Regions from separate parts of the Brevibacillus sp. YAE8 genome, predicted to be linked through region 2. Evidence: riboswitches for the same ligand, from Rfam matches in the RefSeq annotation. Region 2 holds a riboswitch; the other holds the start of a gene.
What was found. Region 2 has a riboswitch for glycine ahead of AC27IT_RS05095 (amino acid permease). Riboswitches for the same ligand answer to the same signal wherever they lie in the genome.
Positions count from the first base shown of each region.

Region 1: it holds a riboswitch for glycine, as region 2 does, so the genes downstream of both, gcvT (glycine cleavage system aminomethyltransferase GcvT) here and AC27IT_RS05095 (amino acid permease) in region 2, are expected to answer to the same signal.

Region 1 covers NZ_BAAIYG010000003.1:263,865-279,214, forward strand. Annotated here, with positions in the region: gene AC27IT_RS06750 (patatin-like phospholipase family protein) at 1-213, opposite strand, end outside; gene mntR (transcriptional regulator MntR) at 389-817, opposite strand; gene AC27IT_RS06760 (NADPH-dependent FMN reductase) at 914-1,477, opposite strand; gene AC27IT_RS06765 (hypothetical protein) at 1,638-2,648, shown strand; gene AC27IT_RS06770 (PAS domain-containing sensor histidine kinase) at 2,639-4,300, opposite strand; gene AC27IT_RS06775 (M28 family peptidase) at 4,691-6,031, opposite strand; gene dat (D-amino-acid transaminase) at 6,388-7,239, shown strand; gene AC27IT_RS06785 (lipoate--protein ligase family protein) at 7,322-8,152, opposite strand; gene AC27IT_RS06790 (undecaprenyldiphospho-muramoylpentapeptide beta-N-acetylglucosaminyltransferase) at 8,229-9,302, opposite strand; gene gcvPB (aminomethyl-transferring glycine dehydrogenase subunit GcvPB) at 9,409-10,881, opposite strand; gene gcvPA (aminomethyl-transferring glycine dehydrogenase subunit GcvPA) at 10,874-12,226, opposite strand; gene gcvT (glycine cleavage system aminomethyltransferase GcvT) at 12,270-13,373, opposite strand; glycine riboswitch at 13,465-13,581, opposite strand; glycine riboswitch at 13,582-13,678, opposite strand; gene AC27IT_RS06810 (DEAD/DEAH box helicase) at 13,899-15,350, shown strand, end outside.
Region 2 covers NZ_BAAIYG010000002.1:464,523-479,872, forward strand. Annotated here, with positions in the region: gene AC27IT_RS05085 (hypothetical protein) at 1-888, opposite strand, end outside; gene AC27IT_RS05090 (iron-containing alcohol dehydrogenase) at 903-2,048, opposite strand; glycine riboswitch at 2,507-2,607, shown strand; gene AC27IT_RS05095 (amino acid permease) at 2,916-4,286, shown strand; gene AC27IT_RS05100 (sigma-54 interaction domain-containing protein) at 4,382-5,983, opposite strand; gene AC27IT_RS05105 (hypothetical protein) at 6,039-6,365, opposite strand; gene AC27IT_RS05110 (response regulator) at 6,471-9,413, shown strand; gene AC27IT_RS05115 (response regulator transcription factor) at 9,560-10,279, shown strand; gene AC27IT_RS05120 (putative bifunctional diguanylate cyclase/phosphodiesterase) at 10,414-11,244, shown strand; gene AC27IT_RS05125 (MerR family DNA-binding transcriptional regulator) at 11,263-11,631, opposite strand; gene AC27IT_RS05130 (WG repeat-containing protein) at 11,687-12,886, opposite strand; gene AC27IT_RS05135 (MSMEG_1061 family FMN-dependent PPOX-type flavoprotein) at 13,392-13,994, opposite strand; gene htpG (molecular chaperone HtpG) at 14,277-15,350, opposite strand, start outside.

The sequences.
Region 1 (15,350 bases), on a different contig from region 2:
CCGATGCAAAAAGTGAAGGTAATCCAGCTCGTCAAAAATCGGCTTCAGCTCCTGGCTGTTGTACCCTGCGCTGAGCAGGGCGGCCACGATCGAGCCTGCCGACGTGCCGGCCAGCTTCTCCCACGCATATCCGTTTTCCTCCATGACTCGCAAGGCGCCGATAAAAGCGATCCCTTTTACGCCTCCGCCTTCAAAAACCGCGTCCGCTTTCAACCTGTCGCCCCCTTCCCCAAAAACGCTCTACTACCAAATATAGGGCGACAGCTCATCCGTTAGGATTAGAAAACAGAGTTCGCTTTCGTTTTTTTGTGCAAACTCGGTCCTGCCCGCGTCCGTTTTTCAGGCAAAAGAAAAGCGCAAGCCTGATTCGCTTGCGCATTGTAGATGCCTATTCTTCTTTTTGCTCCTCTTCCAGCCGAATCCGGCGAAGCTCCTCCATCCGGTTCGGGTCAGCCTGAAAGTATTGCACAAGATATTCCAGACAAGTAATGGATTCCCAGCTCAAGTGGTGTTCGATCCCTTCGACATCCTGGTAAATGTGCTCTTCGTCAACGCCAATGACCCGCATGAACTCTTCGAGCAGGCTGTGGCGATCCACCAGACGCTTCCCGATCTTTTTCCCTTTGGGCGTCAACACGAGGCCACGGTATTTTTCATACACGAGATATTTGTCTTTATCCAGCTTTTGAACCATTTTCGTGACCGAAGAGGGATGTACTTCCAACGCTTCAGCAATATCGGAGACACGAGCATAGCCCTTTTCTTCAATTAAGCTGTAAATACGTTCCAAATAGTCTTCCATACTCGGCGTCGGCATGTGAACCCCTCATTTCAAACCATATTTCTTCCGTCCAAAAAAGGCACGTAGAAATATAATACCTTTAAATGAGAACGATTAGCAAGAGAAACCTGCCTATTGTAATTGTTTTTCTGCTTTCTGGTTCATCAAATTGACAAATTCAACCAATTGCTGGCCAAGCGTCTCCATCCGCGCCTGCAAGCGCTCGTCTTTCAGCTTGCCTTCCGGCGTGAAGGCGTTGTACGCGCTCGGAATGCTCGGGCTGGCTGGCAGCGGCCATGCGTGCAGATTGCGCATAATCAGTTGCAGCGTGTTGACGGTGTTGGTAGCGCCCATGCTTCCTCCGGCGACGCCAACCAACGCTACCTGCTTATCGCGCAGATGGCGGCCTTCCAAAAAGTCGAGCGCATTTTTCAATGCCCCAGTCATCGTCCCGTGATACTCAGGCGAACCGATCACGAGGCCATCCGCTTCGGAAATTTTTTGCACGAAGCGATGGACTACTTCCGGATATGTCGACGCGTCTTCCCGATCGTCGTAAATCGGCAGCTTCCAGTCTGCCAGGTGAATCATTTCAATATCAGCACCTGCAGCCTTCGCTGCATCGAGTACAATCGCTACCGCTTGCTTCGTCGTGGAGCTCTTGTTCATGCTTCCTGCGATTCCTACAATTTTCATTCTGAAGTCACCTCATGAACTCTGCTTTTACTGGTATGTTTTTCATTATAATCCATATCGTCATACTTTGTAAATGAAAAAGTCTGTTTAATATTCCCTGTTCTGAACAAGCCTTGCCTGGACATACACATGTAGCAAGTTGGGAATAAGGATGATGCCTATGGACAAAGTCGCTTGGCAAATCGCCATTCTTTTTGCCGGGTCCGCACTCGGAGGACACTATCTGGGCGGTTATGAGTGGCTCCGTTTCTTCACCTATTTCGGCTCCTGGGGGACAATCGGCATCGTGCTCGCTAGTCTTGGGATCGGGTGGCTCAGCCTGCAACTGTTGGGCTTTTGCCACCGCCATCATATCCGCTCGCTCTATGAGCTTTACCTGCGCCTGTTCGGCGAAGCGTTTGCTTCCAGCCTGTCGGTCATCACGCATCTGTTCCTGCTTGGGTATGTCGGCGTCATGCTCGGCCAGCAGTCCGCATCTCTCATTGCAGGGCTGTCTCCGATCTGGGTCCTCTTATTGTCCCTCATCGTCACGATCAGCTTTCTGTTCAAGCGCTGGCAATGGATTTTCACTGGGACGGGAATATGCCTCGTGGCCGGGCTGTTGTTTTTCGGCTTGCTTTTTTTGCGGCAGCCGCATGTCCCGATTCCGAATCTCGGCTATCAAATGAATGGAAACTGGCTCATTCACGCCGTTTTTTTCCTGGCTCTGCACTTTTTGCTTACGCTCGCTGTACTGCTGCCCTTCGCGGGACGGGCAAGCCAGCCCCAATCGCTTCGGCTCGGGCTTGGCGTCGGTACGGTTGCCGTCTCTCTGTTTTGGCTGCTCGGTCAAGCTGTTTTGCTCTCCCACTGGCATGATATTCACGCCTCGCTCTTGCCGGTAAAGCTGATTTCCGTACAGCTTCTGTCCGGCGGCGAACTTGTTTTCGCGCTGCTCGCGCTGATTCAGGGAGGGGTGCTGTCAGCCTTGTTGCTCTATTCGCTCGCCCACCCTGTCACAGAGCGCCACCAGTTGCAAATGGCGCCGCTGCTCTTGGTCATGCTGCTTGCGGTCAGCCTGTTTGCCGTCCTGTCGATCGTTCTTCCGTGGAGCGTCTCTGTCGTGGCGAGCGGAGCCACCTACTGCGGCTTGTTTTTGATCGTCTGGTTCGTCTGGAAGCGTCAGACCTGACTTGCGCTTTTCACGCATACCGGCAGCACGATGCTGACCGTCGTTCCTTTTTGCCGCTCGCTTTCAATTTGCAGGCTTCCGCCATGGTCCTCCAAAATCCGCTGGCTGACCATCAGGCCGAGGCCCGTTCCGTTTTCCTTCGTCGTGTAAAAAGGCTCGCCCAGACGCGGGATGCGCTCGGGATCAATTCCGCAGCCGTTGTCCCTGATGCTGATCTGAATGTGCTCCGCGCTCACCTGCTGGCCCTTCACGTAAATCTCGCCTCCGTCGGGGAGCGCCTCCATCGCATTTTTGCATAGATTGAGCAGCACTTGCTTGATCTGATTTTCCTCACACGAAATAAGCGGCAATTGCTCGTCAATCGAAGCGTGCATCTGGATGTTTTTCAAATTGGCCTGGCTTTCCAGAAGCGAGAGCACATTGCGAATCAGCTCGGACAAATCTTTTGGCTGAAAACGCACCGCTTGCGGCTTGGCCAAAACCAACAGCTCGCTGACAATCAGATTGATCCGGTCCAGCTCAGAGAGCATGATCTGGCAGTAGTTGCGCTGCGCGCCTCCCACCGAAGCGTCGAGCAACTGGATAAATCCGCGCAGCGACGTCAGCGGATTGCGGATCTCGTGCGCAATGCCTGCCGCCAACTGGCCGATGGCAGACAGCTTGTCTGATTGGCGCAGCATCTCTTTTGTCTTCGTGATCTCAGACACATCGCGCGAGACGATCAGCATGCTGTCGCCCACTCCGTCACTGTTGCCCACAGGTTTGAAGCGCGACTCCACATTGACCCAATGCCCCTGGCTGTGCTTCAGCCGATAAAAGGTCGTCGCTTCCTCTTCCTTGCGCCAGCACTGTTTGAAAAGCTCGGTGACTCTCTTCTGGTCTTCCGGATGAATAATCATATGTATGACGGCAGGACCCATTCTGGTCATTTCCTCGCACGAATACCCCAAAAACGTCGCGTGCGCATTGGACACATACGCGACGCTTCCGTCCCGCTTTACCAAATAGATCATTTCGCTCATGTTTTCCGTAATCAGGCGAAAATGGGCCTGGCTCTCCTGCAACTCCTGTTCGATCTGTTTTCGCTGGGTAATGTCCCGGGAGCAGCAAATGATCCCTGTTACTCGTCCCTGCTTGTCCAAAACAGGGCCGTACGACAGCGAGACATGCATGAGCGAGCCGTTCTGGTGCCGACGGACTGTTTCATAGCCGACAATCGCCTTTCCCCGCAAAACTTCCGCATGGTACTGCTCCATCTCCGCGCGATATTCTTCGGGCACACACGGAATCGTTTTGCCGAGCAGGTCAGACGTACTGTAGCCGAACTGTTCCACGGACGCCTGGTTCACGTGAATGAATTTTCCGTCCAGATCCAGAATCGAGACTGCATCCGGAGTCTGCTGCAAAAATGCATCAAGTAGCTCCTTGGCTTTATCCAGCTCTCTTCTCAGCCGCGCCAGCTCTTCCTGTTCCCGCGTGTGCTGCCCTCCTTCCCTCGCCTGTTTGTACATGCGGTAGCACGGAATCGTCAGCAGCAGCGCGTACAGTAAGTTCAGCGAAAAGAAAGACCACAAATCAATTCTCTCGGGATAGTGGCGCAGCAACAGTACGCTGACTGGAATCCAGCCGATGATGAGTGTTAACGAAAGCATAAAACTACTTGAGCCTATTGGTATCATCACAACCTCCGCTGTTCTTTGCTGAGTAGTATGGACTGTCGTAACTAGCATGGATTGGATTGAATATAATTTTCAGAAATATGTAAAAACAACAATATAGACTGGACGAACTTTTTTAGGATTCTTAAAAATTATAAACTTTTTTCCAATGTGTGGCTATTCCTTGTCATTCGACATATTACGACAAAACGCAGGCAAAACCCCAACAAAACACTCCTTCATGGCTAAAGTTCGCGGTGCGGCCAGAAATCAGGGCACATCCCCTTGTGTTCGCTTGCTCTTCAGCAAAAAAAGCGCCCTCCCGAGGACGCTCCACCTCTTCATTTCCCGCACTTGTTCCATCGCTCAACACGCAGCAGCGCACTACTGAAAATCTTCCTCCGGCTCGCCCTGTCCGGTCGTCTGTCCTGACCGGATCGGATAGGCCGGAGTCGCCGTGTCCGTTATGTTTCCGACCGCGGAAAAAATCATTTGCGCCGCTTCGGCGAGCTGCTCTTTTTCTATAGTGGCGGGCACATCTCCCGCTCTGTCTGCCTCACCCGCCGCTTTTTGCCGCGTGACGAGCACAGCGGGAATGCCTGCCACGGTCAACGGCGCAAGCTCCCTTTGCTGCTCTGCACGCGCGACTTCCAGCGCAGACTGCTGTGCTCCCGCTTCCGCCAGCAAGCCAGTCGCCAGAACGGCTTCCCGGCGCCCGGCGAAGGCCGTTACGTCTCCGCTCCGCCCCACCGCATCGACGTAGTAGGCGGCGACGATTTTTTGCCTGTCCTGCTCGGTCAGCGATTCGCTGAAGGCCCGCTGCCCGCGCTGGCCCGCTGTCACGGCGCCAAAGCTGACCAGTTGCACCTCGGTATCGAGCTGGCTCTCGGACAGCTTGCGGGCGACCTCAAGCATGACTGCCACGCCGGAGGCATTGTCATTAGCCCCTGGCGACGAAGCGGCTGAATCGTGGTGGGCGAGGATGAGCACGCGCTGGCCTGTTGCCGCCTCTGTCGGCTTTTTCGTCGCGATGATGTTGTAGGCAGTATGCCGCCTTGTCACGCCGCCCTCGACCTTCACAGTGGCTCTCAGCGGCTGTTTCAGCGCCCGCTGCCGGAGCAGTTGCCCTTCCTCCCGCGACAGGCCGATGACCGGAACTGACATGTCCAGCGGCTCGCCCAGCGACGCCCGCCATTCCCCCTCGCGATCGTTCCAGACGATAACCGCTACGGCTCCGGCGGCAGCGGCCTGTCTGACCTTTTCTCCAAACGGAATTTCCCCGCACTTGACCATTGCAATTTTCCCCCTCGCCGCGCCGCTGGCAAAATCAGCGGCCCGGCCATAGCCCGCATCGACCAACTCTGCCGTCTGCGCGCCGTTTTGTCCAAACGTCAATGGCAGCGCCGCCCAACTCCGCTCCCAGCCTTCGATCGCCAGAGACAGGCTCGCGGGCTTTTGGTACGTATGATAATAAAAAGGCTGCAAGGCAGTCTCATAACCGTATGAGCGCAAGGCATTCTCCACATATACCCCTGCGGCAAATTCCGTCTCGGTCGCGGCTGGTCTCGCTGTTTTCGCCAGGCGCTCCACATGGCTGTACAACAGCTCGGCATCCATCCCTGTGCGCGCCTGATTCGCATATGCCTGCGGCAGCGCGAAAGACAGCGGCAACAGGCTTCCCCAAACAAGCAGTGCTCCTAGTGCGTAATGACCGGCGGATCGCATGGCATTCTCCCTTCTTCCTGATGCGGTTTGCCTTTATTATGGGCCGCCCTGCCAAACAGCGTCTAGTCAGAATAGTTAGTCAAATACCAGCACGCGCCGTCAGCGGCGGACAGCTTTCGTTTTCCTTCTGCCCAAATCGGCTCGCAGGCACATCTGGTCTTCGCCGAACGCGTCGATTTGTCGAGACGGCGGCGCCTATATGAAAACTTAATAGAGTAGCGCTTCTCCCCGCTAAATAATTGATAGCGGATTTTCCGTTTTCAAATTGACCCTGCGCGGTGCGATTTGCTACTGTTGTATCAAAATCATAAAACCGTTGGAAAAAAGCGGATGGAACCACTAGAGGAGGACTCACCATGCTATATGTCGATGGCAAATGGGTTGAAGAGGGGCAAGCGGCCGTTCAACCGGAAGATCGCGGTTACAACTTTGGGGACGGCATTTACGAAGTCGTACGAATCTACAAAGGGCGCCTGTATCAGTGGGACGCGCATCTGACGCGGCTGTTCCGCAGCGCCCGTGAGATCAAGCTTGCGCTGCCGTGGAGCGCTGAAGAGCTGACCCAGTTGGCCAAAGAACTGCTTTTGAAAAACAACATCACCGAGCAGGACGATGCGACTCTCTACTTGCAAATCTCTCGCGGCGCAGCTCCGCGCATTCACGATATCCCGAGCGGCATCAAGCCTGTCATCATGGCTTTTGTCCGCCCCAAAGCCCGACCTGTAGAGGACTTGAAAAAAGGCTGGACAGCCCAACTCGTCGAAGACATCCGCTGGCTGCGCTGTGACATCAAGACGCTGAACCTGCTGGGAGCCGTACTGGTCAAGCAGTACGCGAAGGACGCCGGAGCGCAAGATTCGATTTTGCACCGCAACGGCATCATTACAGAGTGCAGCTCGGCCAATCTGTTTGCGGTAAAAAACGGCGAGCTGTACACGCATCCGGCTGACCACTTGATCCTGCACGGCATTACCCGCCAGGTCGTCCTTGATCTGGCGAAGGCAAACGGCATCGTCGCCCACGAGACGGTTTTTGACATCGCCTTCCTGAAGCAAGCCGACGAGCTGTTCCTCACCAGCACGACAGCGGAAATCATGCCGCTTGTATCCGTCGATGGTGAGGACGTTGGCAACGGACAGCCCGGTCCTGTCACAGCGAGGCTGCAAGCTTTGTTTGAACAGCACATTCACGACAGCGTGCTCGTCTAATTCGATTGATTCCATAAAGAAAGCTCTCCTGACTGGCAGTACGCCCAGGAGAGCTTTTCGCGTATGTTCGCCAACAAACAGCCTAGCGGCGCAAATTCCACTCATCCGTCGCATAGCGCGTCCGGGCGAGCTCCTCCGCCAATGCCAGTTCCTCGTCTGTCAACGCGGACGGCACCAGCTCCACTTCCAGTCCGGTGGCGAAGCCTTTGGAAAACGCTTCAATCGCTTCCTGCAAGCTCACAGGCCGCGGGCTTACCTCGTTGATCGTCACCGCTTTTTGGCGGAAGCTGTCCATCATCCGCTGCTTGACGCGGTCCGACGGGAAGTGCAGCAGCGAGAACAGCAATTCGACGTCCATGTCGAGCAAAATGGAGCCGTGCTGGAGGATGACGCCCTTTTGGCGCGTCTGCGCGCTGCCTGCGACCTTTTTCCCTTCCACGACCAGCTCATACCACGATGGCGAATCGAAGCAAGCGGACGAGCCTGGAGAGGTGTACTTTTCTTTTTCCTCCTCGCTCGCAAGCGACACCATCTCTGCTGCCAGGCCGAGGTTTTGAAAGCCGTGCAAAAGGCCGAGACTGATGATTTTGTACGCCTCGGTGACGCCGGACGGCATCCGCGGATGCTCCTCCGACACGATCACGCTGTAGGTCAGCTCCTGATCGTGCAAAACGGCACGTCCTCCTGTCGCGCGGCGGACAAAGCCCAGCCCGCGCTTTTGCACTTCCTCCAGATTGATTTCCTTGATCGCCTTTTGAAAATAGCCAATCGACAAAGTAGCCGGGTCCCACGTGTAAAAGCGAACGGTCGGGGGCACCTTGCCCTCGCTGTGCAACTGCAAAATCGCCTCGTCCACAGCCATGTTCATCGCCGGAGACATCGCTTCCGTCACGATATAGCGCCACTGTTCCATCGTATGTACCTCCCTAATCACAACACCTTCATTTTACGCTTCTCCCCATAGGGCGGCAAGGCTTGGATCGGCTGCATCAACGAGCCGTCTCCTCGATGATCGCCATGACCTGCGCCAGCGCGTCCTGCTGCTTTTCGCTTGCGGCGCGCAGCTTCTCCGTAATCGCCGGACGCTTTTGCTGCAAACGGTCCAGCGCCCGGATCAGGCTGTCTGCGCTCAACGCTTCCTCTTCGAGCACCTCGCAAAAGCCTTGCTGCTCAAAAGAGCGGGCGTTCAATATCTGGTCTCCCCTGCTCGCCGCCCGCGACAACGGCACGAGAAGCATCGGCTTTTGCAGTTGCAAAAACTCGTAAATCGCATTGGAGCCTGCGCGCGAGACGACGAGGTCGGTCATCGCCAACAGGTCAGGCAGCTCGTCCTGGACGTACTCGAATTGCCGATAGCCGTCCCGCTTCAGGCTGTTGTCCAACTGATTTTTGCCGCAAATGTGCACGACAGAAAAACGCTTGGTCAACGCGTCGAGCGTGCCGCGAACGGCTTCGTTCAACCGCCTCGCCCCCAGGCTGCCGCCCATGACGAGCAGCACCGGTTTGTCCGGGGAAAAGCCGCACAGCGCAAGCCCCGCTTCCTTCCGGCCTGTTTTCAGCTCGTCGCGAACGATCGCCCCTACATGTGTCCCTTTGCCCTTGGGCAAATGCTGGAGCGTATCGGGAAACGTCGCGCACACTTTAGCGGCAAAAGGCAGCGACAGCCTGTTGGCGAGTCCCGGCGTCAGATCGGACTCGTGCAGGACGACAGGCAGCCGATTCAGCCAGGCGCCAAAGACGACGGGCACGGAGACGAATCCTCCTTTGGAAAAGACGACAGCCGGCTTCCAGGCTGCGAGAAAGCGGTAAGCTTGCCAGGCGCCTTTGCCTACGCGCAGCGGGTCGGTGAAGTTTTTCCAGTCGAAATAACGGCGCAGCTTGCCTGTCGCAATGCCGATGTAGCGCACGCCGTCGAGCCTGCTGACCAGCTCCCGCTCGATCCCTGTCGTCGAGCCGATGTAGGCGACCTCCCAGCCTTGCTGCAAAAAACGCGGGATGAGCGCGAGGTTGACGGTGACGTGCCCCGCGGAGCCGCCGCCTGTAAATACGATCCTTTTGTTCATCATTGGTTCTCTCTCCCCGAAATGTCGGATCAATCCCATCTGTTCATGATAGCATCATTCGGAAAGAAAAACCGCCCTGTAAAAAGGCGGCTTTTCCAAAAGAGAGCTATTGTGCTTGCGGCTGGTAGCGCAGAATCGGCTTGCGCGCCGCTGTCGCTTCGTCCAGACGTTTGACCACGGTTGTATGCGGCGCTTCCTGTACAAGCTCAGGCGTTTCCTCGCACTCGCGGGCAATTTGCAGCATAACGTCGATGAACTCGTCGAGCGTTTCTTTCGTTTCGGTTTCGGTTGGCTCAATCATCAGGCACTCGTCGACAATCAGCGGGAAGTAGATAGTTGGCGGGTGATAACCGAAGTCGAGCAAGCGTTTGGCGATGTCGAGCGTGCGTACGCCCAGCTTTTTCTGGATCACGCCAGACAAAACAAACTCATGCTTGCAGACGCGGTCATACGGCAGATGGTAAGCCGTAGCCAGACGGCGCATCATGTAGTTCGCGCTGAGCACCGCATTTTGCGACACTTGCAGCAAGCCTTCCGGACCCATGGTGCGGATGTAGCTGTGAGCGCGCACGAGGATGCCGAAGTTTCCGTTGTAGCCTTTTACGCGGCCGATGGAAGCCGGACGGTTGCTGTCCCAGTAGAAGCTGCCGTCTTCTTTTTTCGCCACGATCGGCGTTGGCAAAAACGGTTCGAGAATCTTTTTCACGCCGACAGGGCCAGCACCTGGTCCGCCGCCGCCGTGAGGGCCTGTAAACGTTTTGTGCAAGTTGAGATGCACCACGTCGAAGCCCATGTCGCCTGGACGGGCAATGCCGAGGATCGCATTCGCGTTCGCTCCATCGTAATACAAGAGGCCGCCTGCTTCGTGGACGATTTTCGCCATTTCCACGATGTCTTCCTCGAACAGACCGAGCGTGTTCGGGTTGGTCAGCATGAGTGCCGCTGTATCAGGGCCTACGGCATCGCGCAGCGCCTGAATATCGACCAGGCCGCGCTCGTCAGAGGCAATCGTGACGGTGTCCAGTCCTGCTACCGCTGCAGAAGCCGGGTTCGTACCGTGCGCGGAGTTTGGCACGATGACTTTTGTGCGGTGGCCTTCGCCGCGGCTCTCGTGGTACGCGCGGATCATCATCAGACCTGTCCACTCGCCTGCTGCCCCCGCAGCCGGTTGCAGCGTAACTGCGTCCATCCCGGTGATTTCAGCCAGCTCTTCTTGCAGGTTGTACAAAAGCTCCAGTGCGCCTTGTACGGTTTCTTCCGGCTGGTACGGGTGCGTCTGCGCGAAGCCTGGGTAGCGGGCAACGTCTTCGTTGATTTTCGGGTTGTATTTCATCGTGCAAGAACCGAGCGGGTAGAAGCCGTTGTCTACCCCGTGGTTGCGACGGGACAATTCGGTGTAGTGACGAACCAACTGCAGCTCGGATACTTCCGGCAGTTCAGCAGGAGTCTCGCGGATGAGGTGCTTCGGCAGCAGGCTTGCCACCTCTACCTCTGGTACATCCAATGCCGGCAGATTGTAGCCCACACGGCCCGGTTTGCTCATTTCAAAAATCAGTGCTTTTTCCTGGTCGTTACGCACGTGTGATCGCCTCCAATTCAGCCGCCAATGTGTCGATTTCTTCCTTGGTCCGCAGCTCGGTTACCGCAAGCAGCGTATGGCCCGCGTATTCCGGGTAATCCAGTCCCAGATCGTAGCCGCCGATGATGCCAGCGTCAAGCAGCTTTTTGTTTACTTCTGCCACCGGCTTGGACAGTTTGACTACGAATTCGTTGAAGAATGGAGCGGCAAAGACCACTTCCAGACCTTTTGCCTGCAGCGCTTGCTTGGCGTAATGCGCTTTTTGCAAGTTCATCATCGCCATTTCCTGTACGCCCTGTTTTCCGAGCGCAGTCAGGGTGATCGCAGCCGCCAGTGCCAACAGAGCCTGGTTGGAGCAAATGTTCGAAGTCGCTTTTTCACGACGGATATGCTGTTCACGAGCTTGCAGCGTCAGTACGAAACCGCGCTTGCCGTTCTCGTCTTTGGTTTGCCCGACGATCCGGCCTGGCATTTTGCGCATCAGCTTGGTAGTCGTTGCGAAATATCCGCAGTGTGGTCCGCCAAACGATGCCGGAATGCCGAACGGTTGCATATCGCCCACCACGATGTCAGCGCCCAGTTTGCCTGGCGCTTCCAATACGCCCAGCGCAAGCGGGTTGGAAGAAACGATGAACAGAGCGCCTTTGCCATGAGCAATCGGCTCGACCGCTGCCAAGTCTTCCACGTTTCCGAAGAAGTTAGGATATTGCACGATAACGGCCGCTGTGTTTTCGTCAATCAGCGCTTCCAGAGCTTGTGTGTCGGTTACGCCGTCGTTGTTGATGCCGACTTCAACCAGCTCTACGCCTTGACCGTACGCGTATGTTTTCAGAACGCCGCGCGCTTCCGGGTGCACAGCACGGGAAACGATGACGCGCTTTTTGCCAGTGTGACCAGCCGCCATCATCGCCGCTTCTGCCAAGGAAGTCGCTCCGTCGTACATGGAGGAGTTCGCTACTTCCATTCCGGTCAGTTCACACACCATAGTCTGGAATTCAAAAATGGCTTGCAGCTCGCCCTGGCTGATTTCAGGCTGGTAAGGCGTATAGGCGGTAAAAAATTCTCCGCGCAGCAACATGTGGTTGACTGTGCTTGGCGCATAGTGCTGGTAAACGCCAGCACCCAAAAAGTTGACGTGCGTGCTGAAGTTCACGTTTTGATTAGCCAGACGCGTGAAGTATTTCACCAGATCAGGCTCGGACAGAGCTTCCGGAATGTTCAGCGCCCCTTTGAAGCGCACTTCTTCCGGGATGTCTGCAAACAGTTCTTCTACACTGGAAATGCCGAGAGTTTCAAGCATTTCGCGCTTGTCCTGATCGGTTTGGGGCAGGTAGCGGTATTTCACGAACGTTGTCCTCCTCAAAATAGGATGTATAGTGGGCGATTGCTTAGTTTTTCGGACGTTTATAAAACGGAGCGGCGACAACCTCTGCTTTGAGGCGTTTTCCGCGAATTTCCACTTCCAGTTGGGTGCCAAGCGCCGCATGTTCGCTTTTCACGAGCGCCAATCCGACGTTTTTCTTCAAGGTAGGGGACTGCGTGCCTGTCGTCACTTCGCCCACCAGCTCTTCGCCGACGTAGACCGGATAGTGCGTGCGCGGAATGCCGCGGTCGATCATCTCGATGCCGACGAGCTTGAGCGGCGCGCCGTTTTCTTTTTGCGCCTTGAGCACCTCTTGGCCGATGAACGGCACTTCTTTGTCCACCTTCACCGCGAAGCCGATGCCTGCTTCAATCGGCGTGATGTCCTTGCTCAGCTCCTGGCCGTACAGCGGCAGCTTCGCTTCGAAGCGCAGCGTGTCGCGCGCGCCAAGTCCGCAAGGCAGAAGCCCGTCTTCCTTGCCCGCTTCAAGCAACGCGTCCCACAGTTCAGCGGCACGCTCTGCAGGCAGGTAAATTTCAAAGCCGTCCTCGCCTGTATAGCCTGTGCGGGATACCAGAGCGGAAATGCCAGCGACCTCTACGTCGCGCTCGAAACGGAAGAAGCCGATTTTCGACAGGTCTGTGGCGGTCAGCTTTTGCAAAATCGACTCGGCCAAAGGCCCTTGAATGGCGATTTGCGCCGTTTGCGGCGAAATGTTTTCAATCGTGACACCCGGAATCAGGTGCTCTTCCAGCCATGCATAGTCTTTGTCAATGTTTCCTGCGTTGATGACAAGCAGGTAATGGTCGTCCGCGTATTTGTAAACGAGCAGATCGTCGACCGTACCGCCGTCCGGGTAGCAGAGCACGCTGTACTGCGCTTGCCCGACAGCCAGCTTGGACACGTCGTTGGTGGTGACGCGCTGCAAGTATTCGAGCGCACTCTCGCCTTTTACGTCTACTTCTCCCATGTGGGATACATCAAACAGACCTGCTTTCGTCCGAACGGCCTCGTGCTCCTGGCCAATGCTGGAAAACTGTACAGGCAGCTCCCAGCCGCCGAAGTCGATTGTCTTGGCGCCGTATTTTGCGTAGGAATCAAACAGTGGCGTTCTTTTCAGATTGGACATGTGTGGCACCTCCCAAAAACTGTTAGTCGGCATTTCTCCCCATGAAAAAACAGAGGCGAAAAAACGGGTACACCAAAAGAACGGTGCCCATTTCTCCTCCTCTGTCCTTGGTACCTGAGAGTTACCTTGCCAATCAAGCGCGGCGGGGATCACCGCGCTTGCAAGTTTCCCCTTTGGTGGCTCCGATTTCGAGCTCTCTCCAGAGTTGCGTCCAGTAGAGGTTCTTTTGCCTGAGAGATTCACCGTTCCCGGCTTGCTCCTTCGGCGCTGCAGTGGTTCGCGCAGTCTCTCCCTGCTACTATCATTCGCGTTGGTTAGATGGTCATACATAAGTTTTTGCTATGATTTCCATACTAATGAATGAACTTCCTCTATATCCTACCATGAGAGTCCGCCGTTGAAAATATGCAAATTAACAGTCAGATCAAGAAATACTTAACAAAATGATGAACACGATCATAAATGTTAAGTTTTTTGATAAAGCGCATGAAAGTTATGGCAGAGCTGTGTAAAGGAGTAACGTATATGCCGAATATTCCTGTTTCATTTGACACGAGCTGGATATCCCCGCTGACGGAGCGAATGCACGAAGACGGCCCCTGGGACAAGTGGGAGCTGTTCAAGCTGGCGCTGGAAGCGGAAGAGGCCATGGCTGTTCGCGAGTTCGATCAGTTGCAATGCCTGAAATACTTGCCGCTGCTCTCCCCGTTTCCCCACCAGTTGCAAACGGCGGAGCGAGTGCTCAACGACATGCGCGGACGCGCGATCCTCGCCGACGAGGTCGGACTGGGCAAGACGATCGAAGCCGGGCTGATTATGAAGGAGTACATGGTCAGGGGCCTGGCGAAAAAAATTCTCGTGCTCGTCCCCGCCTCCCTCGTCATCCAATGGACGAAGGAGTTGCAGCAAAAATTCGGGATTCCCGCCGTGGCGCAAAAAAAGGAGTACATGTGGCGGCAGCATGAAGTCGTCGTCGCCTCCATCGACACGGCGAAACGAGATCCGCACCGCCGCCACGTCCTCGACATCGACTACGACATGCTGATTATCGACGAGGCGCACAAGCTGAAAAACAAGCGGACGCGAAACTATCAGTTCGTGAAGGAAATTCGCAAAAAATATTGCCTGCTGCTCACGGCTACGCCGATCCAGAACGAAATGGACGAGCTGTACAACCTGATTAATTTGTTGAAGCCGGGGCACCTCGGCCACTCCACGTCGTTTTCCTCCAATTACGTCGAAGGAAAGCGACAGTCGAAAAACAGCGACAAATTGCGCGAAGAAATTGAAAAGGTGATGATTCGCAACAAGCGAAGCGACGGCGGCATCCAGTTCACCAGTCGCCGCGTCCAGTCGATTCCGATTGAGCTGTCGCAGGAAGAGATGGAGCTGTACGAGGGCGTCACCCGCTTTGTGCGCGACCAGTACCAGACAGGAGCTGGCCTGTTCAACTCGCTCGCCTTGATTACGTTGCAGCGCGAGGTTTGCTCCAGCAAGGAAGCCTCGTTCATGACACTGTACAACATGCACCAGCGCACCAGCGAAGACTCCCCCCTGCGCGGCCGAATTTTGGAGCTGGTGGAGATGATTAAGCGGATCGAGACGCATTCCAAGGCGGCCAAAACGGTCGAGCTGATCCAGGAGATCAACGACAAAGTCATCATTTTCACCGAGTACCGGGCGACGCAAAACTACCTGCAAAAATATTTGCATGACCACGGCATTACTTCTGTGCCGTTTCGCGGCGGCTTCAAGCGCAGCAAAAAAGACTGGATGACCGATTTGTTTCAAAACCGCGCGCAAGTACTGATCGCCACAGAGGCTGGCGGGGAAGGGATCAACCTGCAGTTTTGCAACCAGGTCATCAACTACGACATGCCGTGGAACCCGATGCGCGTCGAGCAGCGGATCGGCCGTGTCCACCGTCTCGGCCAGAAGCGGGACGTGCACATTTACAATTTGTCCACCGTCGGCACG
Region 2 (15,350 bases):
TTTTTCATCGAGCCGCACTTGGTCGGACTCGGACAAAAGCGCTTTCGTCTTCAACACGTCGCCAAAGACGACGAGATACGTTGCGAACACAGCCGGAATCGCCGTAATGAAAAAGGAGAGCGACGGCAAGCCCAGCCCGAAGACGGTGTACTGCGACCAGAGCGTGGCGAAGTCCGGCTGGCTGAAGCCCCATTGAATGTCCGGCCACTTCGCTTCCCCGAACAACGGGGCGACGAACACCGCGAGCAAGATCGCAGGCAAAATCCCGAGGTTGCCGAGCAATGCCCACCCTTTCCCTTTTTGTTTCAACCCTTCAAAATGTTTGGAAAAAACGAGATAAAAGCAAAAGCCGATACAAATGGCAATCGTGTACGGGAACAGGTCGAACTTCCCGCCCTTTTCAAAAATCGAGGTAATCGCGCCAATCCCCGCGCCGAGAATAATCCCCGACTTGATCGCATTCGGCACGAAGTTGACTACCCGCTTCGCTAGTCCGGTGACCCCGAGCAAAATGGATAACAGCCCAAGCGTCAACTGAAAGGCGATCAGCGCGTACACCCGCTCCTGCCCTTCCGGAAACTGCTCGACAAACAGCACAATCAGCGGAATCGCCGGCGTAATCCAGCCGGGAATGACCGGATCGCCCAAGAGGTGGTGGAGCAAATACAAAAAGCCATTCAAAATGACAACGGCCAGTCCCACCTCAAACGGCATGCCCAGATGGTCGGCGAGCAGCGTGATCGCGCCGAGGTCGACGGCGCACATCAACAGTCCTTGCAAATAATCGGGCCATTCAAAGCGATAGTGTACAAACGGCAGCCGGATCTTGAACGGTCCGGCCGGAATGTACGGGGTTTCTTCACCCGCTCTGCGTTGTTTCCACTTCATACGATGTCCCCCTTTTAGTAAGCTGCTCGATAGATGTCTTCGATATCTTTTTTCCGCAAAGCGCGGGGATTGTTTTTCAAAAGGCGGGTTTGCTTCATCGCCTCTTCGGCCATCTCGGCGATCGCGGATTCCGGAATGTTGAACTCGCGCAGCGACTGCGGAATTTCCACGTAACGGCACAGGCGCGTCATCGCTTCAATCGCTTTTTCCGCCGCTTCGTCCAGGTTCAGTCCGGCGACGTTTTCCCCGAGCGCCTGCGCGATCTCCCCGAGCTTTTCCAGGCAGGCGATCTTGTTCGCCCGCATGACGTAAGGCAGCAAGAGCGAATTGCTCACGCCGTGCGCCATGTGGAATCGTCCGCCGAGCGGGTAGGCCAGCGCATGGACAGCGCCTACGCCCGCGTTGCCGAAAGCAAGTCCGGCCATCAGCGACGCGGTAATCATCGCTTCGCGCGACTCGATGTTATCCGGGCACGCGTACGCTTTCGGCAAGTGAACGGCAATCAGTTTCATCGCGCCAATCGCCAGCGCGTCCGTCACCGGGGAGGCGAACTTGGAAATGTAGGCTTCCACCGCATGCACCAACGCGTCCACGCCGCTCGCAGCGGTCACGCTCGGCGGGCACGTAAGCGTCATCACCGGCGAGACGATGGCGACGTCCGGCAGCAGGTAAGGGCTTACAATTCCTTTTTTCACTTGCTCTTTCGTATCCGACAAAATCGAGATATTCGTCACCTCTGAGCCTGTCCCCGCCGTAGTCGGAATCGCGATCAGCGGCAAGCCCGGCTTTTTCACCAGATTCGTGCCAAAATATTGCTCGATGCTGCCCTCGTTCGTCGCCATGACGGAAGCTGCCTTGGCGATGTCGATTGCGCTGCCGCCGCCGACTGCGATCAGGCCGTCGTAGCCCCCTTCGCGGATCATCTGCACACACAAGTCGACGATCTCGATTTCCGGCTCGGGGTTCACGTCCGAGAAGACGCCCGCCTCCATCGGCAAAAGCGCTTCCACCTGCGCGACTACCCCGGCCTGAATGAGAATTTTGTCCGTCACAATCATTGGACGCGCCACTTTCAGACGGGCAACCTCCTCGGGCAGCAGCGCCAGCGAATCCCGCCCTGTGACCAGTTTGTTTGCAGCGGCAAAAGTAGAAATGTTCATGATGTCACTCTCTCCTTTCTGTATGCCGCTACGTGAAAAGCAACTCCCGTGCCAAGCGGAAAAAAGCGGGTGCCAATTTCGCTCCGCCACCTGCGGGAAAAACGACCTTCCCCCCAACAGCGGCAAGCCTTTTCTCACTTTTTTGTCACATTTTCCGCAGCACAGTTTGTTTCGGCCAAAAGCAACCGTTTACATTCGCTGTTTGATTATAATTCAAATCAAACTTGCGCATTTGATTCATTATCAAATCAAAACTCATACCCTTCCCCTTTCGACACATCCGCTCACCTGGCTAGCGGAAAAAACGACGAATGATTGTCGTTTCCTGCTTGTCATCTGGCCTTCCGTCAATCAAAAATGTTTTATGTTTAAAATAATCTGTTAATTAGGAATTTTCATTTGACAACCTTTTTGGAATATTTTACTATCATAAGAACGCACGCGAATATCTGACGCGGATGAATATTGCGGGAGAGACTAAACTCGCCGTTTAGCACCGAAGGAGCAAATCCTGACCGCTCAGGACAAATCTCTCAGGTAAAAGGACAGAGAAAAGTAGGAACCGGTCTATTTTTCCCGTTCCTTTTTTTGTTGCAGAAAATAGGAGTGTTGTGCGTTCACCATGAAACAGCCGTTCCATTTGCCTCGAAAAAAGGAGGGAAAACTGCCGACAAAACCGCAAATTTTCTGCCTCGCTCAAAAATGTAAGCGTTTTTTTCGATGGAAGTAACTTAATGATGTATTTATGCTGGGTCGCTATGTTAAGATATGAATTATAAAGTTTCATAAACTTTTTGAAAGGTCGGCGGTTGGTTTTTTACCAACAGCCGCAAACGAATCAAACGCATGAGAAATGAGGGGGATCACATGCAACAGCAAAATTTGGCGAGGGGCCTGAAAAACAGGCACGTTCAACTCATCGCGATCGGCGGGGCCATCGGAACGGGATTGTTCCTCGGTGCGGGCAAATCCATTCACCTGGCCGGCCCATCCATCCTGTTTGCTTACTTGATTACTGGGATTATTTGCTTTCTGATTATGCGCTCGCTCGGTGAACTTCTCCTTAGCAACCTGAACTATCATTCCTTCGTTGACTTCGTAAAAGACTACCTCGGCAACATGGCCGCGTTCGTCACAGGCTGGACGTACTGGTTTTGTTGGATTTCGATTGCCATGGCCGACTTGACGGCTGTCGGAATGTACACGCAATACTGGTTCCCTGAGGTTCCGCAATGGATGCCGGGATTGATTGCGCTCGTCATCCTGCTCATCATGAACCTGGCAACGGTCAAGCTTTTCGGCGAAATGGAGTTCTGGTTCGCGCTCATCAAAGTCATCGCGATTCTCGCTTTGATCGCCGTCGGAATCTTCATGATTGTCAAAGGCTTCTCGACAAACTCCGGCGCGTCCAGCTTCAGCAACCTGTGGAGCCACGGCGGCATGTTCCCGAACGGCATCAACGGCTTTTTACTCTCCTTCCAGATGGTCGTGTTCGCCTTTGTCGGCATTGAGCTTGTCGGGCTGACTGCCGGGGAGACAGAAGACCCCGAGCGCGTGATTCCAAAAGCGATCAACAACATCCCGATTCGCGTGCTGCTCTTTTACGTCGGCGCTCTGATCGTCATCATGAGCATCTATCCATGGAACGCCATCATCCCGACCGAAAGCCCGTTCGTTCAAGTGTTTGCGGCTATCGGTATCGCGGCTGCCGCAGGTATCGTCAACTTCGTCGTGCTGACCTCCGCCGCTTCGGCATGCAACAGCGCCATCTTCAGTACAAGCCGTATGCTCTACTCGCTCGGCAAGGAAAATAATGCGCCTGCGTCCATGACCAAGCTGACAACGCGCCAGGTGCCTGCCAATGCCTTGTTCTTCTCGACTGTCGTCGTTCTCATTGCGGTTGTGTTGAACTACATCATGCCAGAAGGCGTCTTCACTCTGATTACGAGCGTTTCGACGGTCTGCTTCCTGTTCATCTGGGGCATTACCGTGATCTGCCACCTGAAGTACCGCAAGACAAGACCGGATCTGGCAAAAACAAACAAGTTCAAAATGCCGCTCTTTCCGTTTGCCAACTACCTGATTCTCGCTTTCCTCGCGTTCATTCTCGTCGTGCTCGCGCTTGCCGAGGATACGCGCGTGGCCTTGTTCATCACTCCGGTCTGGTTCATCATGCTCGTCGTGATTTACAAGCTGCGCAAGGCTAAAGTCGATCAGGTGAAAGTATTGGAAAACTGATCGCCAGCCAAACAAAAAACACATCCGGCTTCCGATGTGTTTGCATGGCAAGGACAAGCATCCTGCGACTGCACCAGGCATTCGCAGGATGCTTTTTATTTGCTCGCTTCCGGCTCGTTCTCTACGCGCAGTTGCAGCTTTTTCATCTTTTGGACGAGTGCGCTCTGGCTGATGCCGAGCGCTTCTGCCGCCAACCGGGTCGTCTTGTGCGTCTGGATCGCCTTGCCGATCATGCTCCGCTCCAGACGGGCGACCGCTTCGCGCAAAGACGTCGGTTCTGCCTGCGGGAACACTTGCTGGAGAAAGTTCGGCAAATCGCCGACGTCAATCGTGTCGTGAAACGTCGTGACCACCAGCCGCTCGACCAGATTCGCCAGCTCCCTGATATTTCCCGGCCAGCTATAGTTCGTGAGCCACTCGTAGCATTCCAGTGTCATCGTCTTTTCTTCCTTGTATTTCTCATTGAATTTTTCCAGATACGACACCAAGAGCGGGACAATCTCTTCCCGGCGTTCGCGCAGCGGCGGCACCTCGAAGGTGACGATGTTCAGCCGATAGTACAAATCCTCGCGAAACAGCCCCTCGCGCACGAGTGTAGCCAGGTCGCGGTGGGTAGCCGTAATGATCCGCACGTCCACATGGCGGACTTCGGTGGAGCCGACGCGCATGAATTTGCTTTCCTCCACTACTTTCAACAGCTTCACTTGCAGCTCCAGCGGCAAGTCGCCGATCTCGTCCAAAAACAGCGTGCCGCGATGGGCGCTCTCCAAAATGCCGATTTTCCCCTGCTTGAGCGCGCCTGTAAACGCCCCCGGCTCGTAGCCGAACAACTCGGCCTCGACCAGATGGCCCGGGATCGCCGCGCAGTTCAGCTCCATGAAAATTTCGTTCGCGCGGCTGCTGCGGGCATGGATGTATTTGGCGATCATGCTCTTCCCCACACCCGTCTCGCCTTGCAGCAAAATTTTCGCATCTGTCTTGGCGACCTTGTCGGCCAGCCGGAACAGCGAGCGCGTCGCAGGTCCGAGCACGACGTCCTCCAGCCCCGTCTGGTCCGGGTGCGGCAAATCGCTGTGCAAAAGCTTCTGGCTGTCCAGCTCGTGCTTGAGGCGAATCAGCTCGGTAATGTCCCGGACGCTGCTGATGACGTACAAAATTTCGCCTGCGGGAGACAGCACAGGGGTGGCAGAGACGATGATCTTGCGGCTGTTGCGGATCGTCTGGATCAGCGTCACCGGCCTTCGCGTGCGAATCGTTTCCAGCGAAGCGGACACCGAAATCATGCCTTGCTTGATGAGATAGCCCATGTGCTGGCCGATGACCTCTTCCTCGCGAATGCCCGTAATGCGCTGGTACGCCTGGTTGACAAACAGCGTGACGCCTGCCCCGTCCGTAATATAGACGCCGTCGTACAGCGCATTGAAAACAATCTGGCAGACCGGGCTTTCAAAAAAAGCGCGAAGCTGCGCCTGCGAGCTGGCCTGCCTCTGGCGGTCCGGCAGGTTCACCTCGGGCACGACGTACTCGACAATCGGGCGCGTCAGTTCCCCGCGATGAATGGCGTGGGCGATCGCTTCCACCGTCAAATAGCCGAGAAACTCACCCTCTTCGCTGTACACTTCCTGCACTTCATTTTGATCTGGCGAAAAATGCGCGACTGCTTCCTCAACCGTCATCGTAGGACGCAATGAATACATGGGCTACTCTCTCCTGGATGTCATGACCTGATAAATGAACGAAAAGCTTTCTCTATCATTTTACACGCTCCGCCCTCGAATCAAATATCCCTTCGATCGCGATTCCATTTTTACGTTTGAGCAGAAACATAAAAGGAAAATAAGAAATAAGGCTGAAATTCAACGCCCCAAACGTGTACGCCAAGATCGTGCCTGCCAGCGCGAGCAGACTGTCCGGGATATTCGTCGCGGCCGCAGTGCTCGTGTGGTCCACCGCGCGCATCAAAAGCAGGACAACCAGTTGGAAAAGCCCGACCAGCAGGCCGAGAGAAAAGCCGGCCCCTACACACAGCTTGAGATAAGAAGAAATTTTCAAATATTTCACAGTCAACGACGTGTACATGCAAGCCCCCCTTTGCCTTCATCCAATATTTTATACGTCAACCTGAATGGAGTCCTGTCTTTTCTCGAAAGTTTTTGCGATTACATACAAATAGCGAGGTCGCTCATGAAAACTTTTCACGTCAGCCATGCCCGAAAACTGACCATCCTCATCCTGTTAATCATCGTCGTCGCCTTCTCTCTGTCCGGCTACATCATGCGCTCCCAGACCAATCGGATCATGAAAGTCGAGATCGAGAGCAAACTGACTCTGCAAAGCCAGGCGCTGGCGGAGCGAATGAACGCATTTTTCGCCCAGAAAAGCTTTCTCATCAAGCAGATGAGCACCAACCAGTCGATCGTTCGCTACTTGCAAACCGTCAAAACGCGGGACGATGCGTTTTCCAACCCGTATTACCCGGATGTGGCCGCCGCACTGGACGGCATCCAAAAGCTGGACCGCAACTTGGGACTCGTCTGGATTTCCAGCCAGGCGGGCAACTTCACATTCGGCAACACAGACGAGCTTACAGGGCCAGACTGGTCGCTCCAGCAACGCCCGTGGTACCAGGACGCCGTTCGCACAGACGAAGTCGTTTTTTCTGGGCCGTACGAAGATTACTTGACCAAAAAAATGGTCACCAGCGGCACCATGAAGCTGAAAGAGGACGGGAAGCTCTTGGGCTTCGTCGCCATTGATATTTTGCTCGACGACATTCCGGAAATGCTCGGCAGCTATCCCATCGGCGAATCCGGCTATGCCATCCTGCTCTCCAGGGACGGGACGATCATGTATCACCCGAACCCCGCGCTTGTCAGTCGGCAAAAGCTGACGGAGCAGCCCGGGGACATGGGAAAAATCGCCCACAGCATGATCGCGGGCCAAAAAGGGCTGCAACGCATCACCATCGACAACAACAGCTACTACATCGGCTATGCGCCCGTCGCTTCTACAGGCTGGTCCGTCGCAGCGGTTTTGCCTTCGAGCGAAGCTCTCGGCCAGTTGAACTCCGTACAGGAGCTGTCCAGCCTGATTACCGGGCTGTCGATTTTTATTCTGGTCGGCATGCTTTCGCTTTTGCTGCACATTATGCTTCGGGAGCAGCGGCGCATCCAGGCGGAGCTGTTGGCCGCGAAGGAAGAGGCGGAAGAAGCGAGCAAAGCCAAAACCGATTTTCTGGCGCGAATGAGCCACGAAATCCGCACTCCGCTAAACGGGATCATCGGACTGTCGCAACTGATGCAAAAAACGGTCATGACGCTGGTGCAAAAAGATTACCTGGACAAAATTCTCTCTTCCTCGCAGGTGTTGCTGCGGCTCATCAACGAGATTCTCGACTTTTCCAAGATCGAAGCCGGAAAGCTGGAGCTGGAAAAAGCCAGCTTTGACCTCGACGACTTTGTCCGCCGGCTCTCGCACATGCTGAGCATTTACCTTGGGACGAAGCAAATCGAGATCATCGTCGAGCTGCCGCCGAAAATGCTGCCCAAGCTGATCGGGGACCAGCATCGGCTGGAGCAGGTTTTGCTCAACCTGTGCCACAACGCGATCAAATTTACCGAGCAGGGCTACGTCGCCATGCGCGTCACGCTGGTGCAGGAAGACGAAAAGAGCCTGCTTTTGCACTTTGCCGTGGAGGATACGGGCATCGGCATGTCTGCGGAGCAGATGGACAAGCTGTTCGAGCCGTTCACCCAGGCGGACGGCACGACGAGCAGAAAATACGGCGGCACCGGACTGGGCCTCGTCATTTCGCGCAGCCTCGTGGAAATGATGGGCGCCACTCTCGAAGTCACGAGCACGATTGGCAAAGGAAGCTGCTTCTCCTTTACCCTCGCGTTCGAGCACGCGCCCTGGCAAGAGAACGAAAGCCCCGGCTCGCTGCTTCCTCCCGGCTACGCCAACCAGCGCGTCCTGGTCGTGGAGGACCATGACAAAATGCGGAGCAGCCTGGCGGACATGTTGGTGAGCCTGCGCTTTGCTCCGACCTGCGCCGCCTCGTGGCGAGAGGCGTTTGCGCTGCTGGAAGAGGCGGACGAATCCAACCCGTTTTGCTTTGTCTTCGTCGACATGGAGGCGGAAGACATGTACGGCGTCGAGTCGCTCTGGCGCCTGCACACGCTCGCCGAAGCATGCGAGGCGGCGACCATCGCCATGACGACCGAGTACGGACGCGACGAGCTGGCCTCGCTGGAGGAAGCTGTCCAGCCTGACGCCGTTCTCATCAAGCCGATTAATCGCATGGACGTGACGCGCGCCCTGCTGGGAGCGCAGGAGCATAAAGAACTGCACACCGCCCACGTCGCGGCTCCCGCGCAGAGCGCTTCTTTCGAAAACGTCATGTTTCCCGGACATCGCGGCACCATCATGCTGGCGGAAGACAACGAGATCAACCAGCTCGTGGCTGTCGAATTTTTGCGCCGGGAAGGCTATGCCGTCACGATTGCCAAAAACGGCCTGGAAGTGCTGGAGCTTTTGGACATGAAAAAATGGGATCTGATCCTGATGGACGTCCACATGCCGGAAATGGACGGCTGCGAAGCGACGCTGCGCATTCGCCAGCACAAGCAGTACGCGAGCCTGCCGATCATCGCGATGACGGCGAGCGTCATCAAAGCCGAGCACGACAACTGCTACCGCTCAGGCATGAATGGCGTCATCACGAAGCCGATTCATCTGGGAGAGATGAAAGAAACGTTGAAGCGGGCCATTCCTGTGCCTTGTCTGGATGTGTCGCTCGCGCTGGAGCGGCTGGATGGAAAACTCCCGATCTACACGCAAATTCTCCGGACGTTCACCCGCGAGTACGCGAATTTTGCCGAGCGGCTGCAAAAGACGCTTCGCGCAGGCGATACCGAGGAAGCCCGACGCATGGTGCACACGCTGAGCGGCGTAGCCGGGAATCTCTCTGCCCAGCGATTGCTGCTCGTAGCAAGAAAGGTTGAGAGTCTGCTCTCCCCATCGGCAAACCGGAGCGATTATGAAGAATGTATGAGCGAGCTTGCGTGGCAACTGGACGAAGTATTAGCTCTCGCAACCGAGTGGCTGGAAACTCTGGCGAACTCCTAACAAATTTTTAGCATTTTTCGTGAAATTAGGTCCATTCTCCTCATTTTTTTGCTAAAATATGAGAAAAGTATTAGGAAATCATGAACCATTGCTAGCTCTTTCCCATCTTTATGAATAACTTTCTCCCAGAAAGAGTGAGGAATCTGATGTACAAACTATTGATTATCGAAGACGATCAGATTATGGGTGAAATGCTGGCCATGTATTTAACCGAGGAAGGTTATTCTGTGAAAATAGCAGATCATGGACAAAAAGGTCTGGAGCTGGCCCGATCGTTTGCACCGGATGTCATCCTTCTCGACATGATTCTGCCGGATATGAGCGGTACCCGGTTGTGCGGCGAGCTGCGCAGCTTTTCGCTCGCTCCCATTCTCGTCGTCTCGATGAAGACAGACGTATCCGATCGGGTGGAAGCCTTGCAAGCAGGAGCGGACGATTACATTTGCAAGCCGTTTTCACTGCGAGAGATTTCAGCAAAAATCGGAGCCATAATCAGACGAACTCACCAATACCAACAGCAGGCCGCCTCCGTGGAGAACGCCGAGCAGGCGGATACGACGATCGCTTGCCCGGAAAATACGTTTCTGCTCGACCTGGAGCGCAGGGCGATCTACGTCAACCAGTTCCACGTCGAGACGACTTTTTCCGAATTTGAAATCATGCGCCTGTTCATTACAAACGAAGGCAAGGTGTTCAGCCGAGAGGAGCTGCTCTACGAGCTTCGCGGTTTTGATTCTTTTGTCACAGACCGGGCGATTGACGTCCACATCGCCAACTTGCGCAAAAAAATCGAAGACAATCCGAAAGAACCGAAATACATTCGAACCGTCTGGGGTGTGGGGTATAAATTCGTCTCTAGGAACTAGCAGACAAACGCATGGGATGGTGCTCTTTTTTTGAGATTATTTCACACTCTCCTAATACATAGACAGAAACTTATCTAATACATCAGGTGCATAATCAATCCCAGAAGACTTGGACTGCATATGGAGGGTAAAAAATGGAGTTTACACCGCATGCGACATGCGAGGACCTGGAGCACAAGTTGAGATTGGCCAATGATCTGCAAGAGGCATTGCCTCTTCAACAACTATCCTTGCACTACCAACCCCAATTCGAGACCGGATCTGGCAATGTGCGCGGCTTTGAGGCTTTGCTCAGATGGAATCATCCGCACTTTGGACCGATCTCCCCCACAGAATTTATCCCGCTCGCCGAGGAGACAGGACTGATTTATTCCATCGGAGACTGGGTGATCCAGACCGCTTGTCAAAAGAACAAGCAAATTCAGGAAAAATACATGCCCAACTCCGTCATGTCCGTCAATTTGTCGGGCTTGCAATTGCAAGATTCCTTATTCTTTGACCGGGTGTGCGGCATTTTGCAGCAAACCGCTCTCTCCCCGCAATCGCTGGAGCTGGAACTGACCGAACGGGACCGCATCTCTCTCAAAGACAGACGGATCGACTCACTGAAAAGATTTGCCCATCACGGTATCAAAATCGTATTGGACGATTTCGGGACGGAATACTCCTCGCTTGAATACATCACGACTCTCCCCCTTTCTACGATCAAAATCGACCGCTCGTTTGTCACACATATCAACAATCATTACGAAGGGACCGTTCTCGTCGAATGGATCATCTCGCTGGCGCGAAAGCTGGGATTCACCGTCGTCGCGGAAGGCATCGAAACGTACGAGCAGCTTCATACCTTGCAAAAGTGGAAGTGCGATTTTGTGCAAGGCTATTTGCTGAGCAAGCCGCTGCATGAACAGGAGCTGCCGCTGTTTTTTCGCAAGGTGGAATGGAAGCAGGAAAACAAATTCTAGCATCCAGGTGTCCTGGAATCATCCCCCTTGCCCGACCAGCTTCAGCACACGGCACAGGTCGTACAGAGCGTGGACGCCGCGCATTTGCCAGCCATTGACCTGATGCAAATAACGCAAGGTGTCCACGGCGATTTTTCGCGCCTCCTGCACATCTTCTTCCTTCATCTCGGCGACGGCGTTTTTCAGCTCTACGACGGAGGGCGAGTACACCTGCGCACGCAACGCTCGCAACAGCATGATTTTGTGAATGTGCGAACGGTTGAACAGCCGATAGCCGTTTTTCGGATCGCGCGCGGTCGTAATCAGCCCGGTTTTTTCCCAGTGGCGAATCGTAGAGCTGGGAAGTCCTGTCTCGCTGGCGGCTTGCTTGATTCGCGATTGCCACACCCTCCGATTGGCGCTGCCTGGTAACCTTCCGCTGTGAGGCTGCTGCCTCCAAATTTTATCGATAGGGCGGGATGACCAACTTCCCGGTATAATCTAAATAGCCATCGAGACCCCAATTGATGGCGTACAGACCGTTACGATCCATAAGAGAGCCATATGGACTTTGATAGGTACCAAAATAACGTGGACTTACAAGATACTCTCCTTTGCGATTGATAAAGCCCTCCCTGCCGTCGTGCAGGCGAACCATGGCTATACCGTTATAAAATCTGCCTATAGCTGAGTATTTGGGTTCGAGAATGACCTCTCCTGTCAGGGTAACAGCACCCGCGTAAGATTGACCGTCTTCTTTGTTAGTGTAGTACCTGTAAATGCCTTCCTCTACATCCGATGATCCTGCAAAAGGAGTAAATTCGCCTGGCGGGATGATCCATTCGCCTTTTTTATTGATCAATCCTCCTCCAAGCGATTTTCCGTCCGCTTTCCAGCTCGAAGCATAGGCTATTCCGTTCCGGAAGGGAACGGTAAAATAATAGATCGGTGCGATGATGTACTCGCCTTTGCTGTTAATAAACCCAATCTGCTTATCCTTTTCTTGGACAGCGGCTAATCCGTCAGAAAATTCTTTTGCCAAGACGTACTTAGGGGGGACCAAAACGGTTCCTTTCGCATCCATATATCCGTAGTAAGGACCTTGCTTAATGAGGATCGGATCATTGGAATACTGCTGCCGTTCGGGAATGTAGCCTACGTAATCAAAGGTAGGCTGCACGATCCAATTCCCCTTCGTGTCGATGAGTCCCCATTTTTTATTCACAGAAGCAGCTGATCGTCCAAAACGGAAACCTACTATTCGCTCATACTTTGGAGGGATGACTTCCTTTCCTGTACGGTCGATCACCCCGCTTCTTTCCCCTATCTGAAAGCTTGCAAGCCCTTCGGAGAAACTGGAAATATAGTTGTATTTATAGGGAACAATGAGCTTGCCAGTATGATCTATCACTCCCCACTTTTCTATGCTCGTGTTTCGTACAAGGCCGAGGCCATCTTTGAATTCCTGTATCGTACCGTATTTGGGCAAAGTAAATCTCGCATGAATCTTGCCATTACGATCACTCAAAGCCCATTGATTCCCGGTAGGTTTTCTTAGTGGGTACAGTTGCTGGTTTGGTTCGCCTGCACCTTGTGCGGATACACCAGCAAGGCTGAGACACGCCAGAATCATAGCTAGGATCGTTACCAAAAATTTCTGCATAGTAGTACATCCTCCGAGAGTCTAATGAGTTAGTTGCCCTAATTATAGGGTAATTTGGAATTAAAACCAATAAGGGGTTTTGGCTACACGGGGACAAGGAACTGTTCTTTTGCGTGCGTGTCGGTATTTCGAAAAATTTACCATCTCAGTAAATACTGATATCAATAGATTCTAAACATTTATTCGGAATCTTTATTAACGATAACGATTTAATGGAGGTGTATCCATTCATGCAATCTCTGACAGCCGTTTGTTAATGAATGACATTCTCTCCGTTCCATATCGATTTGATTTCAATCTACTAGACATCCATGCTTCTTTACAAAAACATCCCAATTCTTATTATCATCAAAAAAGATCCGTCTAAGTATGTTCGTATCCATATTCTAATCCTACCCTAAAGAAAGAAAACAGGACAGCCTTTCGACTATCCCAAAACTTATAAATTCCTATCTGTTGAAAAAAACCTTGAAGCTTTCTTCAAGGTTTTTTTCGCCGCGAGCCACTAACCGTTTTCCTTCAACGCAACCCCGTTGATTCGCAAATGGGCGCGGAACATTTCCATGATCGACGGCATGTCCGCTTTGTCCGCCCACGAGTCCGTATTCCACACGCCAGCCTGCTTGAATGCGCGCGGGCAGTGAATGAAACACTCCTCCACCTCGACGACGACACCGAGCCCGAGTGTTTTGCCCTTCCAGTTCTGCGCGGCGAGCAGCTCGGCGTTTTTCGTAATCGTCGCTTTTCCGTTGATGCGCAGCACTTCTTCCAGCCCGGGAATGAGAAAAATCATGCCGACCTGCGGATTCGCCAAAATGTTCAGCAAAGAATCGACCCGCCGGTTTCCCATTCTTTCCGGAAAAATAACGTGCCGCTCGTCCAGCACTTTGACAAAGCCCGGCTCATCGCCGCGCGGAGAAACATCGCAGCGTCCATCGGCATCTGCTGTCGCCAGGAAAAACAGCGGCGACATGGACAAGTAATGAATGACATGCGACTCTACCTGCGCAATGCTTTTGTTCGCAACCGTCTCGTGCGGAACCCCTACCAGACTTCTCAGTTCATCCGCGCTGGCAACACGGTCCTTTTGCCACTTTTCTTCCCACATCTTTGTCTCTCCTCCAGGCCCTGTATTTTGGATGACAAACGCCAAGAGCGATCGGGAACGGTTCTCATCCATTTTTCCCATCTTATCGGCTGCGCAGGCGGATTGCAAGACTGCTGAGCGAACGACGTACCGTCTGCTCGCCTTTTTTCCCCGCGCACAATAGAGGATAGCTCACGCGCTATCGCGCAAAGATGCGACTGCCCGTCGCACGCCAAAAGGGATGCCTCCTGTGCATCCCTCTTCGTGTGTGTTTCCCGCTCTTTGTCCGTTGCCTTTGCGCGGTTACACCATAATTTTGCAAATGTCGTTCGTAAACTCGACCGGGTCTTCGATCGGCAATCCTTCGATCAGCAATGCCTGATTGTAGAGCAGGGCGGTGTACAAGTTCACCTTTTCCTTGTCCTCGGCAAAAGCTGTCTTGAGCGACTGGAACACGTTGTGGTTGACGTTGATTTCCAGCACCTTTTGCGCTTTGACGCCCTGGCTGTTCGGCATAGCGTTCAACACTTTTTCCATCTCAATGGTGACATCGCCCTCGGTGGACAGGCAAACCGGATGGGATTTCAGCCGCTTGGACGCTTTTACGCTGGTGACTTTTCCTTCGAGCAGGCTCTTCATGTACGAGAACAGCTCCTGGTTGTCTGCGTTTTCTGCGTCTGCCGCCTTGTCCTGGTCGTCCGCTTCGATGCCCAAATCTGCGCTGGATACGGAGCGGAACTCTTTCTCCTTGTAGGTGCGCATCATTTTGATCGCAAACTCGTCGATGTCTTCCGTGAAGTACAAGATTTCATAGCCTTTGTCGGCAACCAGCTCGGTCTGCGGCAGCTTTTCGATGCGCTCGTTGGATTCTCCGGTTGCGTAGTAAATGTATTTTTGGTCTTCCGGCATTCTCTCCACGTACTCGGCGAGCGTCACCAGCTTTTTCTCCTTCGAGGAGTAGAACATCAGGAGGTCTTGCAGCGTGTCCTTATGCGTGCCGAAGTCGCTGTACACGCCGTATTTGAGCTGGCGGCCAAACGCCTGATAAAACTTCTCGTACTTCTCCCGCTCGTTTTTTTGCATGCTTTGCAGTTGGCCCTTGATTTTGCTGGCGATGTTTTTCGCGATCAGCTTCAACTGGCGATCGTGCTGCAGCATCTCGCGGGAAATGTTGAGGGACAGGCTTTCCGAATCAACCATCCCTTTGACGAAGCTGAAGTAGTCTGGCAGCAGGTCTGCGCACTTGTTCATGATGAGTACGCCATTGGCATACAGCTCCAGACCTTTTTCGTACTCTTTGGAGTAATAGTCGAACGGAATGCTTTCCGGGATGTACAAAATCGCCTGATAGACGACGGCTCCGTCCGCGCTGACGTG